2 regions of the Arthrobacter sp. Ld5 genome follow, and region 1 is predicted to be linked to the other one. Evidence: riboswitches for the same ligand, from Rfam matches in the RefSeq annotation. Region 1 holds a riboswitch; the other holds the start of a gene.
What was found. Region 1 has a riboswitch for S-adenosylmethionine ahead of ACSGDB_RS01795 (LLM class flavin-dependent oxidoreductase). Riboswitches for the same ligand answer to the same signal wherever they lie in the genome.
Positions count from the first base shown of each region.

Region 2: it holds a riboswitch for S-adenosylmethionine, as region 1 does, so the genes downstream of both, ACSGDB_RS09010 (ABC transporter substrate-binding protein) here and ACSGDB_RS01795 (LLM class flavin-dependent oxidoreductase) in region 1, are expected to answer to the same signal.

Region 1 covers NZ_JBPKBO010000003.1:103,104-110,741, forward strand. The annotation lists gene ACSGDB_RS01780 (acyl-CoA dehydrogenase family protein) at 1-524, shown strand, start outside; gene ACSGDB_RS01785 (DUF222 domain-containing protein) at 1,145-2,758, shown strand; gene ACSGDB_RS01790 (SDR family oxidoreductase) at 3,023-3,676, opposite strand; gene ACSGDB_RS01795 (LLM class flavin-dependent oxidoreductase) at 3,895-5,283, opposite strand; SAM riboswitch class IV at 5,320-5,433, opposite strand; gene ACSGDB_RS01800 (helix-turn-helix domain-containing protein) at 5,738-6,355, shown strand; gene ACSGDB_RS01805 (hypothetical protein) at 6,352-6,570, shown strand; gene ACSGDB_RS01810 (SDR family NAD(P)-dependent oxidoreductase) at 6,579-7,337, opposite strand; gene ACSGDB_RS01815 (GNAT family N-acetyltransferase) at 7,466-7,638, shown strand, end outside.
Region 2 covers NZ_JBPKBO010000018.1:70,799-78,436, reverse strand. The annotation lists gene ACSGDB_RS09045 (universal stress protein) at 1-828, opposite strand, end outside; gene ACSGDB_RS09040 (pyridoxamine 5'-phosphate oxidase family protein) at 1,072-1,521, shown strand; gene ACSGDB_RS09035 (hypothetical protein) at 1,943-2,380, opposite strand; gene ACSGDB_RS09030 (hypothetical protein) at 2,377-2,658, opposite strand; gene ACSGDB_RS09025 (hypothetical protein) at 2,837-3,106, shown strand; gene ACSGDB_RS09020 (NADPH-dependent F420 reductase) at 3,248-3,889, shown strand; gene ACSGDB_RS09015 (heavy metal translocating P-type ATPase) at 3,886-5,880, shown strand; SAM riboswitch class IV at 5,953-6,080, shown strand; gene ACSGDB_RS09010 (ABC transporter substrate-binding protein) at 6,215-7,638, shown strand, end outside.

The DNA.
Region 1 (7,638 bases):
ACGTGGCTGCGGGGGTGCGTGGCAGGACCCGCACCTTCAGCCATGGGAACGGCACGAGACCCAGTGAGGACATCCAGGTGCAGCAGGTCGTGGGGGAAGTCTCGGCGCTCGCCTTCGCGTCCGAGGCTGCTGCACTGCGGGTGGCCGAACTGGTGCAGGAGGCATACGAGGCACACCTCGACCTCCCGCATGAGGACGCGGACTCCGCCGCAGTAGCGGTGGAGTTCGCGTCGTCGCAGGCACAGATCGTGGTGACGGAACAGGTCCAGCGGGCCGCCTCGATCATGTTCAACGCGCTCGGGGCGTCGTCGACCCGCAGGGGGCTCCAGCTCGACCGGCACTGGCGGAACGCACGTACCATCTCGTCGCACAACCCGGTGATCTACAAGTCGAGGATCGTGGGTGACCGGGAGATCAACGGGACGATCCCCGCGTTCGTGTGGCGGGCGGGTGACGCGCCGGGGGCGACGTCGGACGGGGCGACGGGGTCGTCGGGATCGTCGGGATCGTCGGGATCGTCGTAGGCCGGGCGCCGTCGGGCATGACGGGGTCGTCGTCGGCCGAGGCGCCGTCGGGCACGACGCGGTCGTCATCGGCCGGGGCGCCGCCGGGCACGACGGGGTCGTCGTCGGACGCGTCGTAGGCCGGGCGCCGTCGTGCGCGCCGTCGTGTGCGCCCTCGGAGGGAGCTTCGTAGCGGACGGCGTGTCGCGTGCGGTTGGGCGCCCGACCGGGCACGCCGTCGGCCGAGGCACCGTCGTGTGCGCCCTCGTGTGCGCTCTCGTGTGCGCCCTCGGAGGGAGCTTCGTAGCGGACGGCGTGTCGCGTGCGGCTGGGTACCCGACCGGGCACCGGCCCAGTATCCCCAGCACCCCTCGGTATGTCGACAACCAGCAGCCACTCTTCCTCCACATTCCCTTCCCAGCCGCCGAAATAGTACCCATGTTCGATAAAATCGAGGCATGACTACCGCCCCGGTCGAGCGTCTGACCGCACCTCCGAGCCCCCTGGACAGGTCATGCGCAGCGCTTGCCGAGTGCACCCGTGATATCGGCCAGGGCCAGGGCACTCGGTCCCGGCAGGAGGTCGCGGGCCTTCTCCTGGCGATCGAACGCGCCTCGAGGATCGTCGACCACCTCCAAATTTTGGCGGCTCGGCTGGCTGAAGAGCATCACCTTGCCGACGACGAGCAATCCGGCAGCGGCTCGCTCCTGGCGCGGGCAGAGCAGTCGATCAGAGGTGATGCTCCCGCCGGGCCTGCTGCCCGGTGCGCCTCGGTCGGCAGTGGGTTCAGGGATTGCGCCGACTTCCTGCGGGCCACGCTGCGGATCAGCCGCGGTGAGGCGAGACGCCGCCTGAGCCTTGCCGACCTGATCCTCCCTCGCGTCTTACCGACCGGCGCACCGGTTCCTCCCCGGCTCATCAGCCTGGGCGCTGCCGTGACCTCGGGGCTCATCAGCGGTCGGGCCGCCACCCTCGTGGCTCAGGCGATGCAGCGGGTGGACTCGTTCGCGACGCCGGACCAACGCGGGTCGATGGAGCACCACCTGACCCGACAGGCGATGGAATCCGACGAGGACATCCTTCGGGTGCTGGCGCGCCGCTGGGAGAGCGTTCTCGATCAGGACGGGCAGGAACCCACGGACAAGGTGCTGCGCGCACGGCAGGGCGTCTTTTTCCGGGGCAGGCGTCATGGACTGCACTACCTGGAGATCGGTGCGACGGACGAGCAGTTCGAGTTGCTCGCGACCGTCATGAACTCGACGGCGAATCCGCGCAGCACCGCGGGCCGGGCAGAGGGCTCCGCGACCGTCCGCGCATCGGGCACTTCTGACGAAGCGGATGTCCCGAGGGCTTCGGAGGTGGTGGCTTCCGTCGCTTCGGGGTCTTCCATAGCCGGAGTCGCTGACCCGCCGACGGCAACGAGAGCGCAGAGCCTGCTCGATGGGCTCGTCGCCGCCTGCAGGCTCACCTTGAGCACGGCGACGCTTCCCGCGACGGGCGGGCATCGCCCTCAGGTCATGGTGACCATCGACTACAAGGACCTCGTCGGTGCTACTCATCGCGCGGGGTATGCAGTTTTCTCCGAGCAGATGAGTGCGAGGAATATCAGGAAGCTGGCGTGTGACGCCGACATCATCCCGGTGGTCCTGGGCAACGGGGGTCAGGTCCTCGATGTCGGACGGGCACAACGGCTCTTTCCGCCGCATCTTCGGCGAGCGCTCGTCGCGAGGGACAGGGGCTGCGCTTTCCCTGACTGCTCCATCCCCGCCAGTTGGTGCGAAGCCCACCATCTGAAGCCGTGGTCCAAGGGAGGCGTGACGAGCATCGACAACGGAGTCCTGCTCTGTTCACGGCACCATCACGTGATTCATCAGGGGACCTGGACCGTGGAAGCCCGACGTGGCATCCCGTGGTTCACGGCGCCGCGGACATCCGGCCCTCCGCGGATCGCCCGACGAAACAGGTATTGGCAGGCAGGACAGGCAGTCGACACGGCACTGTTCGACGAGGCCGCCCGGTTGCTCGGGGAGGGCTCGGAGGCCGTGGCGACCTTGGAGTTCGCGGACATCGCGGATTGCTCGGAGTTCGCGGATGGCACGTCGACCCCAAAGTTCACGGACGTCGCGTCGACCCCGGACGCAGTGGAGGCCGCGTCGGCCCCGGAGGCCGCGCAAGTCTCGGACGTCACGACGGCCCCGAAGTTCTCGAGGGTCGCGGAGCGTCATCCTGACGCCGGGGAGCGCAGCACCGGGTGATCGGTGCGTCCGGTGCGTCCAGCACGTCCGTCCGGAGTCGAACGTGCACGCTGACGCCCCTCATATCCGGAGCAGGACGTGCACCTGGTACATCCGAGGCAGAACGCACGCCCGAGGAGCCCTGTGCATGCGGTCCGACCCGTGCGTCCGGTGGGGACCCCCGGGAATCAGGACCATTCACCCACCGCACCACGGACGACGATCGCCTGACACACCGAAGGCGACGCCCCGACAGGGCGCCGCCTTCGTGTCGCTTGTTCCGGCCTACAGCGCGGCCTCGATGGCCTCCGTGACCGGCGTCTCACCACTGTTGAACTGGATGGTCTTGTCCACCGTGCCGAGGTTGCCGAGCACGACCGCGGCGACGAGCGCGACATCCTCACGGGCCACCGAGTCCTGCTGCGGCTCGGCCGACACCTCGATCATCCCGGTGCCTGGATCCGTGGTGAGCGCTCCCGGCTGGAGGATGGTCCAGGCGAGCTCCGAGTTGCGCAGGTGCTCATCGGCCGCAGCCTTCGACTCGGCGTAGGGGAAGAAGCTGTTGTCCTCCGGGACACCGTGGTCCTTTCCCGCTCCGAGGTAGGACACCATGACGTAGCGACCCACAGCAGCTTCCTGAGCGGCGTCCATCGAACGGATCGCCGCATCCCGATCCACGGCATACGTCGCTTCGGGACTTCCACCTCCTGCGCCGGCGGACCACACGACGGCGTCGTGACCACGGAACACATCCGCCATCTGCTGCACCGACAGTTCGGAGACGTCGGCCACGACCGGCGTTGCGCCTGCCTGCTCGACGTCGCCGGCATGATCCTGGTTACGGAAGATCGAACTGACCTGATGGCCCTGACTGGTGAGGATCTTCGTGAGGTGCAGTGCTACTTTTCCGTGCCCACCGATGATGGCTACGCGTGACATGGGAACTCCTTCTGTCGATCGACTGAATGCCTTGTCTTCGACGCTAGTCCCCGAACCCTCGCCCTGACCACCTCCGCCCAGGGGTTCTGCCGCGAGCGGAGGCCTATTCCCGCGGATCGTGATCAATGCTCCTGGCGCTCAGGGAACTGACGCGCGCAGCCCTCCGAGAACCATCGGATGCAGAAGGTGGACCAACGGAGCGGACGAACCGACACACGTCAGGGACGGACCGACTGGAGCCGGTACCGCGCACCACGGTGTTCCGCGGGCAACCGGTCGCCCTTCCCGAACAGCTTGTGCCGCAGGGTTCCCTCCGTGTACTCGGTCGGGTAGACACCACGCTTCTGCAGTTCCGGCACGACGAACTCGACGACGTCCTCGAAGGTCCCGGGGGTGATCGCGTAGGCGAGGTTGAAGCCGTCGACGTCGGTCTCCTCGACCCACGCCTGGAGCTCGTCGGCGACCTGCACACCCGAACCGACGAGACGCGGACCGAGCCCGCCGATCCCCGCCGATTCGGCGATGTCCCGCACGGTCCACGGCGAGCCGTCGTCGTTCACCTTCTGGAAGTTCGCGACAGCGGACTGGATGGCGTTGGACTTCACGTTGCCGAGCGGCTCATCCGGATCGTAGGCGGACAGGTCGACGCCGAGCCATCCCGAGACGAGGACGAGCGCTCCCTCATAGCTGACGTACTGCTGGTAGTCGGCATGCTTGGCGTGGGCCTTCTCCTCCGTCTCGTCCGTGATGATGGTGAGCAGCGTGTAGATCCGCACCGAATAGCGATCGCGGCCCTCGGCTTCGACCGCATCCCGGATCTTGCTGACCACACCCTTCAGCGCCTCCTTCGTGGGCGCCGCGACGAACACCGCTTCGGCATTGCCGGCGGCGAACGCGATGCCGCGGGAGGACGCTCCCGCCTGGAAGATGACCGGCGTCCGCTGGGGCGACGGTTCACTGAGGTGGATCCCCGGGACCGTGAAGTAGGTGCCGTCGTGGTCGATGTCGTGGACCTTCGCCGGATCGGTGAAGACACCGGTCTCGCGGTCGCGCACCACGGCGTCGTCCTCCCACGATCCCTCGAGCAGCTTGTAGAGGACCTCGAGGTACTCGTCGGCATGGTCGTAGCGCGCATCGTGCTCGAGTTGATCCTCATGGCCCATGTTGCGGGCAGCCGAGGGCAGGTAGCCGGTCACCACGTTCCATCCGACGCGTCCCTTGGTGAGGTGGTCAAGCGTGGAGAGCCGACGCGCGAAGGGATAGGGGTGCTCGTAGGCCGTACCGGCGGTGACGCCGAACCCGAGGTTCTCGGTGACGAGCGCCATGGCGGAGACGAGCAGGAACGGATCGTTCACCGGCGTCTGCGTCCCCTGCCTCAGCGTGGCCTCGTTGGAACCGCCGTACACGTCGTACGTGCCGAGGACGTCGGCGATGAAGATGCCGTCGAAAACCCCCTTCTCCAGGGTCTTCGCCAGCTCCGCCCAGTAGCTCAGGTCCTTGTAGCGCCAGGACTGGTCCTCGGGGTGGCGCCACAGACCGGGTGACTGGTGTCCTACACAGTTCATGTCGAAGGCGTTGAAGCGGATACGGCGCGGTGGTGTGGGCATGAAGAGTCCTCATGTCGGGGCACTGCCGTGGCGGAAGCGCCATACTTGCCCGCACTGTCCGTGCCGGGCCGAATCCTCACCTGGGGCACCCCACTACAGCGAGAGGGTTGCCGTCCAACGAACCAGGGTTTTGCGTTGGAGCTCTTGATTCTGGTCCCGAGCGTAGGTGGGTCGGCACGCCGTCGTCCACCCGTCGCCGTCACGGAGCGTCATCCGCCGGAGCACTTCCCCACCGCCCCGGGACATGCCCGACGGCGTCACGCGCCCCGCCCGCACCCCGCCCCGCCCGCGCGCCGCCCCGCCACCGCGACGTACCCGACGACGACAAACGACACCTACCCGATGACGGCGCACCGAACCTGCCCGACGACGCGCCACACCTCCATCCACGTGCATGACCACACCATGCAAAGAAAGTATTGCAAAGCTTTCTTTGCAAGTGCACACTGGTGTCATGGAAGAGACGACAGGCAGCACGGAGGGCCCAGCCGACGCCGGCAACCGCGTTCTGGATGGAGCAGCCCTCAAGGCGCTCGCCCATCCCCTCCGGATCCAGCTGCTCGAGGTCCTCTCCAGCTATGGCCCACAGACCGCCAGCAGCATCGGCAAGCGCATCGGGGAATCCAGCGGGTCGACGAGCTACCACCTGCGGCAGCTTGCGCGCCACAGCCTCGTCCGCGAGGTGGATCGCGGCTCCGCCCGGGAAAGGTGGTGGGAACGGCCCCCAGGCTCCCTGACGCTCAGCACCCCGGAGCTGGAGCAGGATCCCACGACCCGGGAAGCCACCCGCCAGGTGAACCGCCAGTTCGAACGCGGCCGTTCCGAAGCCCTCGCGGCCTTCATGGCCGGCGGATGCGAGTCCGTTCCACCCGAATGGGCGGATGCGGCCGTGATCGCGACCATGAACGCCTACCTGACGGCTGACCAGCTCGCTGCACTCACCCATGAGATGACCGGGATCTTGCGCGAGAAACTCGACGCCTACCGCTCCGAACCGGGTGCCTCCGGGACCCGGCCCGTCCAGCTCCACTTCAATGCCTTCCCCCTCATCGATCCCCAGGAGTCGTCATGACCAGCACGCCACTGACCGCCGGATACGTCGTCCTCACTGGACCGCCCCGGGGAGGACTCACGTCACGGGCCCTCATCCGTCTTGGCACCGCGTTCATCACGGCGGGATCCTCTCTCGCCTCGGCTGAGGGGAGCAATGTGGAGTTGTTCCACCGCCACCTCGAGCGCAGGACGGACCTGCGCGCGCTCGCCCACGGCGGCATCCACCTCATCTGACCCGTCGGCTACCGCAGGTAGGACGCTCCATTGACGTCGATCACGGTGCCGCTGACCCACGACGGAGCATCGCTCGCGAGCCAGCCGACCGTCTGCGCCACCTCCTCCGGCGTCGCGACACGGTTGAACGGACTCTGCGCACGCACCGCATCACCCTGCGGACCGTCCAGCACGGTTCTCCCCATGTCTGTCTCGACGAATCCAGGCGCGACGGCGGCGGCGAGGATGCCGTGCGGGGCGAGGGCGACGGCCAGGGACTGGGTCATCGAGTGCAGCGCCGCCTTGCTCGCGCCGTAGGCCGGCGTGACGGGCTCCCCCCGGTACGCACCCCGCGATCCGACACTGACGAGTCGGCCACCCTCCGGGCCGGCCGGCCGGTCGAGGAGATGCCGGGCGACGAGCCAGGCCAGGTTCGCAGGCCCCAGCAGGTTCACCTCCAGCGTGTGGCGCCACGCCTCCTGCCAGTCCTCGAAGGACACGGTGTCGATGGGATGTGCCTCGAAGATGCCGGCATTGTTCACCAGGACGTCGACCCCACCCAGTCCGCCCACGGCCTCGTCGACGATGCGCCTGCAGGTCTCGGGGTCGCCAATGTCGCCGACGACCGCCACATGGCCGTCGCCCGGCAGCGCGTCCCGTACAGCCGCGGCGGCGGCCCGGTCACGGCCGGCATGGACAGCGATGCGGTGCCCGCGTCCGGCGAGCTCATGGGCGACGGCGGCGCCGATCCCCCTGCTCGCACCGGTCACCAGGATGTTCGACGTCATGGTCCAGACCGTACATCGTGTGCGGCGCCGCACGTGGGAGCGCTGATCGTCGCGCGGAACGGCGCGCCCCGTTTCCGCCGGAGCGGAACACGTTGACCCCCGGTCGGCACGGATGCGAGGGTGACGGAATGAGTACCGACACCACCGAAGTCCGGATCAGCAACCACGAGGCGGAGAACCGTTACGTGGCCACTCTCGACGGCAGTCCCGTCGGTACGGCCGCCTACGAACGGTCCGGCGAGTCGATCACGTTCACGCACACGGTCGTCGACCAGGACGTCGAGGGCCGGGGCATCGGCAG
Region 2 (7,638 bases), on a different contig from region 1:
CAGCAGCAGGGTATGCGTGACCGAGCCGAGGGACATCGCTGAACGTGCGCCGCTTCCGTGCCGACCGATCACCAGCAGGTCGGAGCCGGTTCCGTAGAGCTCGAGGGCCTCGACGGGCGTGTGCAGCTCATCGACGATCCAGCTCACGAGGAGGTCAGGGTACCGTGTACGCACGTCCAGGAGCATCGGCGAGGCACCGATCGCCATGCGCTGGGGCGAGGAACCCAGCGCGGTCACCACCGTGAGCGCCATGCCCGCCGCGTGGGCCTCCTCGGCCGCTCGCATGAGGGCGGCGTGCGACATGTCGGAGCCGTCCACTCCTACGACGACACCACCTCTGGCCTGGCCGGAGACCGTCCCGTAGCCGTACGACGGCGGCACGACCGCCACCGCCGTCGCGGAGTTCAAAGCCACCTGCAGCGCCACGGAGCCCTTGTACTCCCCCGTGGCGGGATCCTTGCGGTCGGCACCCACGACGATCATGGGCGCCGCGGTCGAAAGGCCCAACAGCGCCTCGACGACGTCGCCGCAGTGGAGGTAGGTGCTCACCCGCAGACCGGGATGCCGGTGTGCGACGCGCGACGCTTCACGACCGACCATGACGCGTCCGCCGATGACCTCGTCGCCGTACAGCCGGCCGGGCGGCATGAGGGACGGGTCGGCGATAGCGTGCAGCACCGTCAGCGGGGCGTCGAGGGCCGCCGCGCGGGCGGCCGCCCATTCCACAGCGGTCCGATCGGCCGCCGGATCGCGCATCGCGACGAGCATCGGTTCGGAGCGTTGCGCCGAGGGTGCTGTTGCTGTCGCCGCTGGAAGGACCGTGGTCATGGTGCATCCTATCCGTGCTGGAGCGCTGCCCCATGTTTCGGCGGTGGGGGAAAGCCCCGCAGCGTCGAGCGCGATGAGCGTGGGCACCATCCCACGATCACAGATTCCGGGGGCGCTGATCAGGGCCTTTGGGCCCTGATACGAGGGTCGAAGTGTTTGTAGCGTCGACGGGAGGCCCTCCGTCCCGTCACCACCGGGTACGACGCCGCGATCGGACCACCCCTACGGACGAAGGACGACACCGTGTCAACACCGCCACGTCAGGACAGCTATTGGGACATGCCCGGCGCCCTCCACGCGTCGGAGGCCCTCACCCCGTCACAGTGCTGGGCGCTGGCCACGACGCAGACGATCGGCCGTCTCGGTTTCTTCCACGAGGGGTTCCTGAACATCTTCCCGGTCAACTACTTCGTGCTGGACGAGCGCCTGTACTTCCGGACCCGGGCGGACGGCACGATCGCCAGCAGCTACCTCGAGCACGCCGGGTTCCAGGTCGACTTCACCGACCGGAACACCCAGAGTGGATGGACCGTCCTGGCCAACGGGCCGGCCACCCGCGTCGAGGACCCCGCTCTCCTGACCACCCTGTGGGGGAAGGTCTCCGAGGAGCCGTGGGCGCCCGGGTTGCGCGATCTCTTCTACGAGATGGCCCCCACCCGGATACGCGGTCGTCGCCTGTCGACCACGCATTAGCGCCGTCGGCCATGATGATCCGGATCAGTGGGTGGGACCCGTCCGCGTCCCACCCCGCCTCGTCGGCGATATCGGCGGTACAGGGCGGGAACGTCCTCGATCCAGGAGCCCTCCGTGAACGCGCGCGCGGGGCCGAACGGCCTCGGGGGCAGGTCCCTGTCTGCCTGGTCTGCGGCACGGATGACGCGCTCGTCTACTCCACCTTCTCCGAGCAGGTGATCCTCCCCAACGGACGGCGCCGCCATGCGCGGGCGACGTACTGCTGCGCCCGCTGCGGACGGAGCCGTCATCACGAGGTGCCGGCGAACTGGCGGCCGCCGGGATGGTTCTGGTGCACCTGAACGGTCCGTGACCGTCCACACATCGGCGCACCCCGCGCTCGCCGTTGAGCCCAGGGTGCGCCCGTCCATCGCCCCGCACCCTAGGGTGCGGGAGGTATGACCCCGAGGGGGAAGGGTGCTGGTGCGCAACCCTGGGCCGTGAGACGCGCCGTGATGGAATCGGGGCGCAGATCCGCCCGCACCGAGTCCCAGGCCTGTGCTTCACTCAGGTCGAGCACGACGTTCGTTCCCGGGGACAGGGTTGCCGCCCGCCTCACCACGAGGTCGAGGGCATGCAGGTTGACCGCAGACACGCACCCGTGGACGAGGATCTGCACCACGTGCGCCTCGGCGTCGGCGCTGACGAGGATCTTCAGCTTCCGGTTCGACGCCGATGGGTGCATCGCCATGGCGCGGCGACGCATCGTCTCCTCGGACTCGGCGCCGAGGCCGACCGGCCCTGCGGTGGCTCGGCGACGGCGGGCGGTCCTCGCGGACCCCTGGACCGCTCCGGCGGACTCGATCGTACGCCTCCTCACCGGTCCATCATTTCTGCGTGTTCGCTCCGGCGGGAATCGGCGTTCCCGTCGGCACGGAACCCTCCCAGGTCCTGTGCCCGACGGCGTGCCTTCAGGAAGAGCAGCTCCTCCCCCGAGAACCAGTACTCCCCGTGGGCGTCCGCGTGCAGGCTCTCGCCGACGGTAGCCTCCACACGGTTCACGAGGGTGCGCGGAAGAACCACGCATCCCGGATTCTCGAGGACCCACTGCTGGACGCCCGGATCGATCCTGGTCCAGATTGAACTGATGGTGGTCACGGTGCGAACCTCTCGGATCGGTGTCTCAACTGGCACGAACATCACACGCGAGAGGCCGAACGACTACTAGGGCCTAAAGTCCCACCCGGCGCTCTTCCCCGTGAATGCGCGCCGGCACGGCAGGTGAGAGGACCTTGGACCCTTTAATCGACCCGGGGCCGGGCCCCAGAGTGGGAGGATGGCGATTTCAGTCGACAACCATGTCGTGGCGGATGCCGCAGGCCGCGCGGCGGGTGATCCCGTTCACCTCGAGGACCTTCTGCGCCGCGCGGTGCGCCGCGCCGCCGAGTGCCCGGTCCTCGACATCACGGTGGCCGGCGGCGTCGTGATGCTCTCCGGCATGGCACTGCGCCGCGAGGACAAGTCACGCGCGGGTTTCGCGTGCTGGTGCGACCCGACCGTCCGTGCCGTCTACAACAACCTGACCATCTCCTCCGGCCCTGCGTGAGCGCCCCGGGCGACGCCGGACACGCCGGCCGTTCGGGGCCTAAGGCCCCTGCACCCCTCCAGAGGCGCGGCCTAGGCTGACGCATGCTGCATCGCTGGATCCTGCCGCACTACCGTGCGGCCTGTCGGAAGGGCAGAGGACATGAGCACAGTGACGATCATCGGAAGCGGAAGGATGGCCAGGGGTATCTCCATGCGCATGCTTCAGGCGCGATCCCAGGTCAGGATCTTCGGGCGTGACGGCGAGCAGACCCGTGCCCTGGTGGAAGAGCTGGGACCCGGCGCCCAGGGCGGCTATCCGGGCGAGCCGGTGGACGGCCACGTGGTGGTGCTCGCCATCCCCTATGCCGAGATACGGGAGCTGGTCCTCGAGTACGGGTCCGGCCTCGACGGCAAGATCGTCGTGGATATCAGCAACCCGGTCGATGTCTCCGACTTCGACCGTCTCCTCACGCCGGCGGGGACGTCGTCGGCAGAGCAGACCGCAGAGCTGCTGGGCGGCCGGGCCGATGTGGTCAAGGCCTTCAACACCGTGTTCGCCGCCACCCTCCAGGAGGGCAAGGTGGCCGGTCAGCCGCTGGACGTCTTCCTCGCCGGCGACTCCGAGGACGCCAAGGCCGTGGTCAGCAGGCTCGTGGCAGGTTCGGGTCTTCGCCCGGTCGACGCGGGACCGCTGCGCCGCTCGCGTGAACTCGAGGCGATGATGCTGCTGGTCATGGGGCTGCAGGTCGGTGACGCCCACCCTCACTTCAACTGGGACACGGCGCTGAAGATCCTCCCGTGACCTCTCCCGCCCTTCCACGGCCACCCCACGCGGGTGGTCGACGGGACGGTCCGTCCGCGGTCCCGCGGCCGCCGCCGAGGACCTCGCTCCCGAAACTGCCCTGGCTGGTCGTCCTCACGTGCGTCGTCATCGTGGTCACCGTGCTCCTCGATGCGGCGGGCAACAGCGCGGCCGCGCAGATCGCGGCGACGTCCTACTCCCTGGCAGTGGCCGGTATGCAGGCCTACGGCATGCTCCGGGACATCCGGAAGGGACACTGGGGCGTCGATCTCCTGGCGCTGATGGCCATCCTCGCGACGGCCGCCACCGGCGAGTACTACGCGAGCATCGTCGTCGTGCTGATGATCGCCAGCGGCCAGGCGCTGGACGAGTACGCGTCCACACGCGCGCGGACCCAGCTCCGTGCGCTGCTCGAGCGGGCACCCCGGTCGGCTCACCGGATCGCGGCAGACGGCCGGGGGCAGGGAACGGACGAGGGCGGGACCGGGGGCGGCGCGATCGAGGACGTCCCGATCGACGACCTCCACGTGGGCGACCTCGTGCTGGTGAGGCCCTCGGAGGTCGTGCCCGCCGACGGGACGCTGACCACGGATTCCGCGACCCTCGACGAGTCCATGATCACGGGTGAGAGTCTGCCCGTCGACTACGAGCGTGGCGCGCACATCCTCAGCGGATCGCTGAACGGGGCGGAGGCCCTGACCCTGCGGACGACGGCGACTCCCGCGGAATCGCAATACAGCCAGATCGTCGCCCTCGTCGCGGAGGCGTCGGCCAGCCGGTCCCCGACGGTCAGGCTCGCCGACCGCTTCGCGGTTCCCTTCACCGCCTTCGCCCTGGCCCTCGCCGCGCTCTCCTGGTTTTTGAGCTCGGACCCGACACGGGCTGCCGCGGTGCTGGTCGCCGCCACACCCTGCCCCCTGCTGATCGCCGCCCCTGTGGCCTTCGTCGGGGGGATCAGCAGGGCCGCCCGCGCCGGCATCATCATCAGGAGCACCCAGGCGTTGGAGCAGCTGGCGCGGGCCCGGAGCGTCGCCTTCGACAAGACCGGCACCCTGACCTCCGGCACGCCGGTGGTCGGCGCGGTCGTCCTCGCCCCGACGGCAGCGCCGCTCACCGAGGAGGAGGTCCTCGCCCTGACCGCCTCCGCGGAACAGTACTCCTCCCACGTCCTCGCCGCGGCCATCACCGCTGAGGCCGCGCGGCGCGGCCTGGCACTCCGTCCGGCGAGCAGGGCACAGGAGTTCGCCACGGACGGCGTGCGCGCGGACGTCGCCGGGACCACCGTCGCCGTCGGCAAGCGCCGTTTCGTGGAAGGCCTCGTCGGGCGCGTCCCGGACCCTCCCCTGTCGGCGGGCGAGACCGCCGTCTACGTGGGCATCGGCGAGCGCTTCGCCGGGGTCATCGTGCTGCGGGACGCCCTGCGCAGCGCCGCGCCGGCCACGGTCCGCTCGCTCGTCGCCCTCGGCGTGCGGGAGGTGCTCATGCTCACGGGCGACGTCGAAGCCACCGCACGCCACATCGCACGGGAAGCGGGTCTCACGACGATCCACCACGATTGCCTGCCGGCGGACAAGGTGGAGATCGTCAGGCACCTCTCCGAGCGCCCCGTCGTCATGGTGGGCGACGGCGTCAACGACGCCCCGGTCCTCGCCGCCGCGGATGTAGGCATCGCCATGGGGGCGAGGGGATCGACGGCGGCCAGCGAATCGGCGGAGGTGGTCATCACGGTCGACGACCTCGCGAAGGTCACGGAAGCCGTGCTCATCGGGAGGCGGACGCTGCGCATAGCGTTGCAGAGCATCTGGATCGGTATCGGGCTGAGTCTCGTACTGATGATCGGCGCGGCGCTGGGGTTCGTCCCCCCGCTGGCCGGCGCGTTCGGACAGGAGGCCATCGATCTGCTGACGATCCTCTACGCCCTGCGCGCGGCGGGTGCCCCGCGGTCGGGCGTCCGCGCCCCCATCGACGTCGGGCAGTCCGCACGCACGTAGCCGCACCGGCACCGCAGTCACATTACTTCTTGTTGACCGAAGCACCCGACGGCATGCCTATAGTTGTTCCAGCTTCAAGAGATGCGGCCGCCAAGCTCCGACTAGGCCGCGCACCAACCCCATGTTCGTGGGTGGTTCGGATGACGAAGCGGCCTTCGCCTTGGCACACAGTGCTGGTCCGGCGGGGGCAAGAGCACATCGAGAGGCCACATCGTGAGCTGCACCGCACACCGCACCTTCCCCTGACAGGCACGCGCGTCGACGCGATTCCTGCGCATTTCCCTCTTCCCTGACCTTCGCCCGCCGTCGGGCCGGATCCTCCCTAGGAATACCCATGAACGCATCCGTACTACCCCCTGCCCGGAATCGACCGCATGGCCGCCGATTCCCAGCACTGTCCGTCGTCGCCCTCGCGGCACTGCTCAGCGGTTGCGGGGGCGCGGCCGTCTCCCCGGTGGAGGCCGGCGGCGAGCCGGTGACCGGCGGCGTGCTCGACGTGTCGATCTCGGCCGAGCCCGGCTGCCTCGACGGGCACGGCATCTCGGCGACCCAGCAGCAGTTCCTGGGGCGCCTGGTCTACGACAACGTGGTGACCCTCGACGAGAACGGGGAGATCGCGCCGTATCTCGCCGAGTCCTGGGAGATCTCGGAGGACGGCAGGACCTACACCTTCCACCTCCGGGAGGGTGTCACGTTCAGTGACGGCTCACCCTGGAACGCGGAGGTCCTCGGCCAGAATTTCGAGCACATGAGGGACCCCGCCACGAAGTCGCCCCTCGCCGCCGCGTACATCGCCCCGTACGTGGACGGCACGGTCATCGACGAGTACACCTTCGAGGCGCACCTCGCCCACCCCTACACGCCGTTCCTCTACACGCTCGCGCAGTCCTGGCTCGGCATGACGTCGGGCAAGGCGATCACCGAGTCGCCGGAGACGCTGTGCCAGGAGCCGATTGGCACCGGTCCCTTCACCGTCGCCGAGTACAAGCCCGGCCAGAGCATCAGCTACACCAAGCGGGAGGGCTACGACTGGGCGCCGGAGTGGCTGGACGGCGACGGCGAGGCGCACCTCGACGGCGTCGAGGTGACCCTCGTCAGCGAACCCGTCATCCGCCACCAGTCGCTCGTCTCGGGGCAGTACGACCTGACGGAGAACCTCGCTCCGCAGAACGCGGCCGCCGTCCAGGCGGACCCGCGCTTCACCTACCGGAACCTCCCCCGTACCGGCAGCCCCTACATGCTGGGCTTCAACCTCGACCGGGCGCCGTTCGACGACCTCGCGGTCCGGCAGGCGTTCGCCGCTGCCGTGGACACGCAGGCCGTCACCGAAAGCCTCGGCTTCGGCACCTACACCCCCATCGACGGGTACCTGTCGAAGGAGAGCAAGTACTACGACCCGTCGGTCGAGGGCGTCCTGACTCACGACCCCGAGCGGGCCGCCCGCCTCCTCGACGAGGCCGGCTGGACCGGCCGCGACGACGAGGGCTTCCGCACCCGGGACGGACAACGACTCACGGTCGAGGTGCCCACGGTGGAGAGCTCCACGCCGAGCCCGCTGCTCGTGCAGCTGCAGGGCGAGGCCCGGAAGGTCGGCTTCGACCTCCGGATCATCCAGCTCCCCCAGGCCCAGCTCACGGAGCTGCGCTACGCCGGCGACTACGACGCCCTGGCCGGGGTATGGCACACCAACACCACCGACGTCCTGTTCATCCGCTACCACTCCTCGGAGATCACGGGAGAGCGGATCGGCCAGAACTC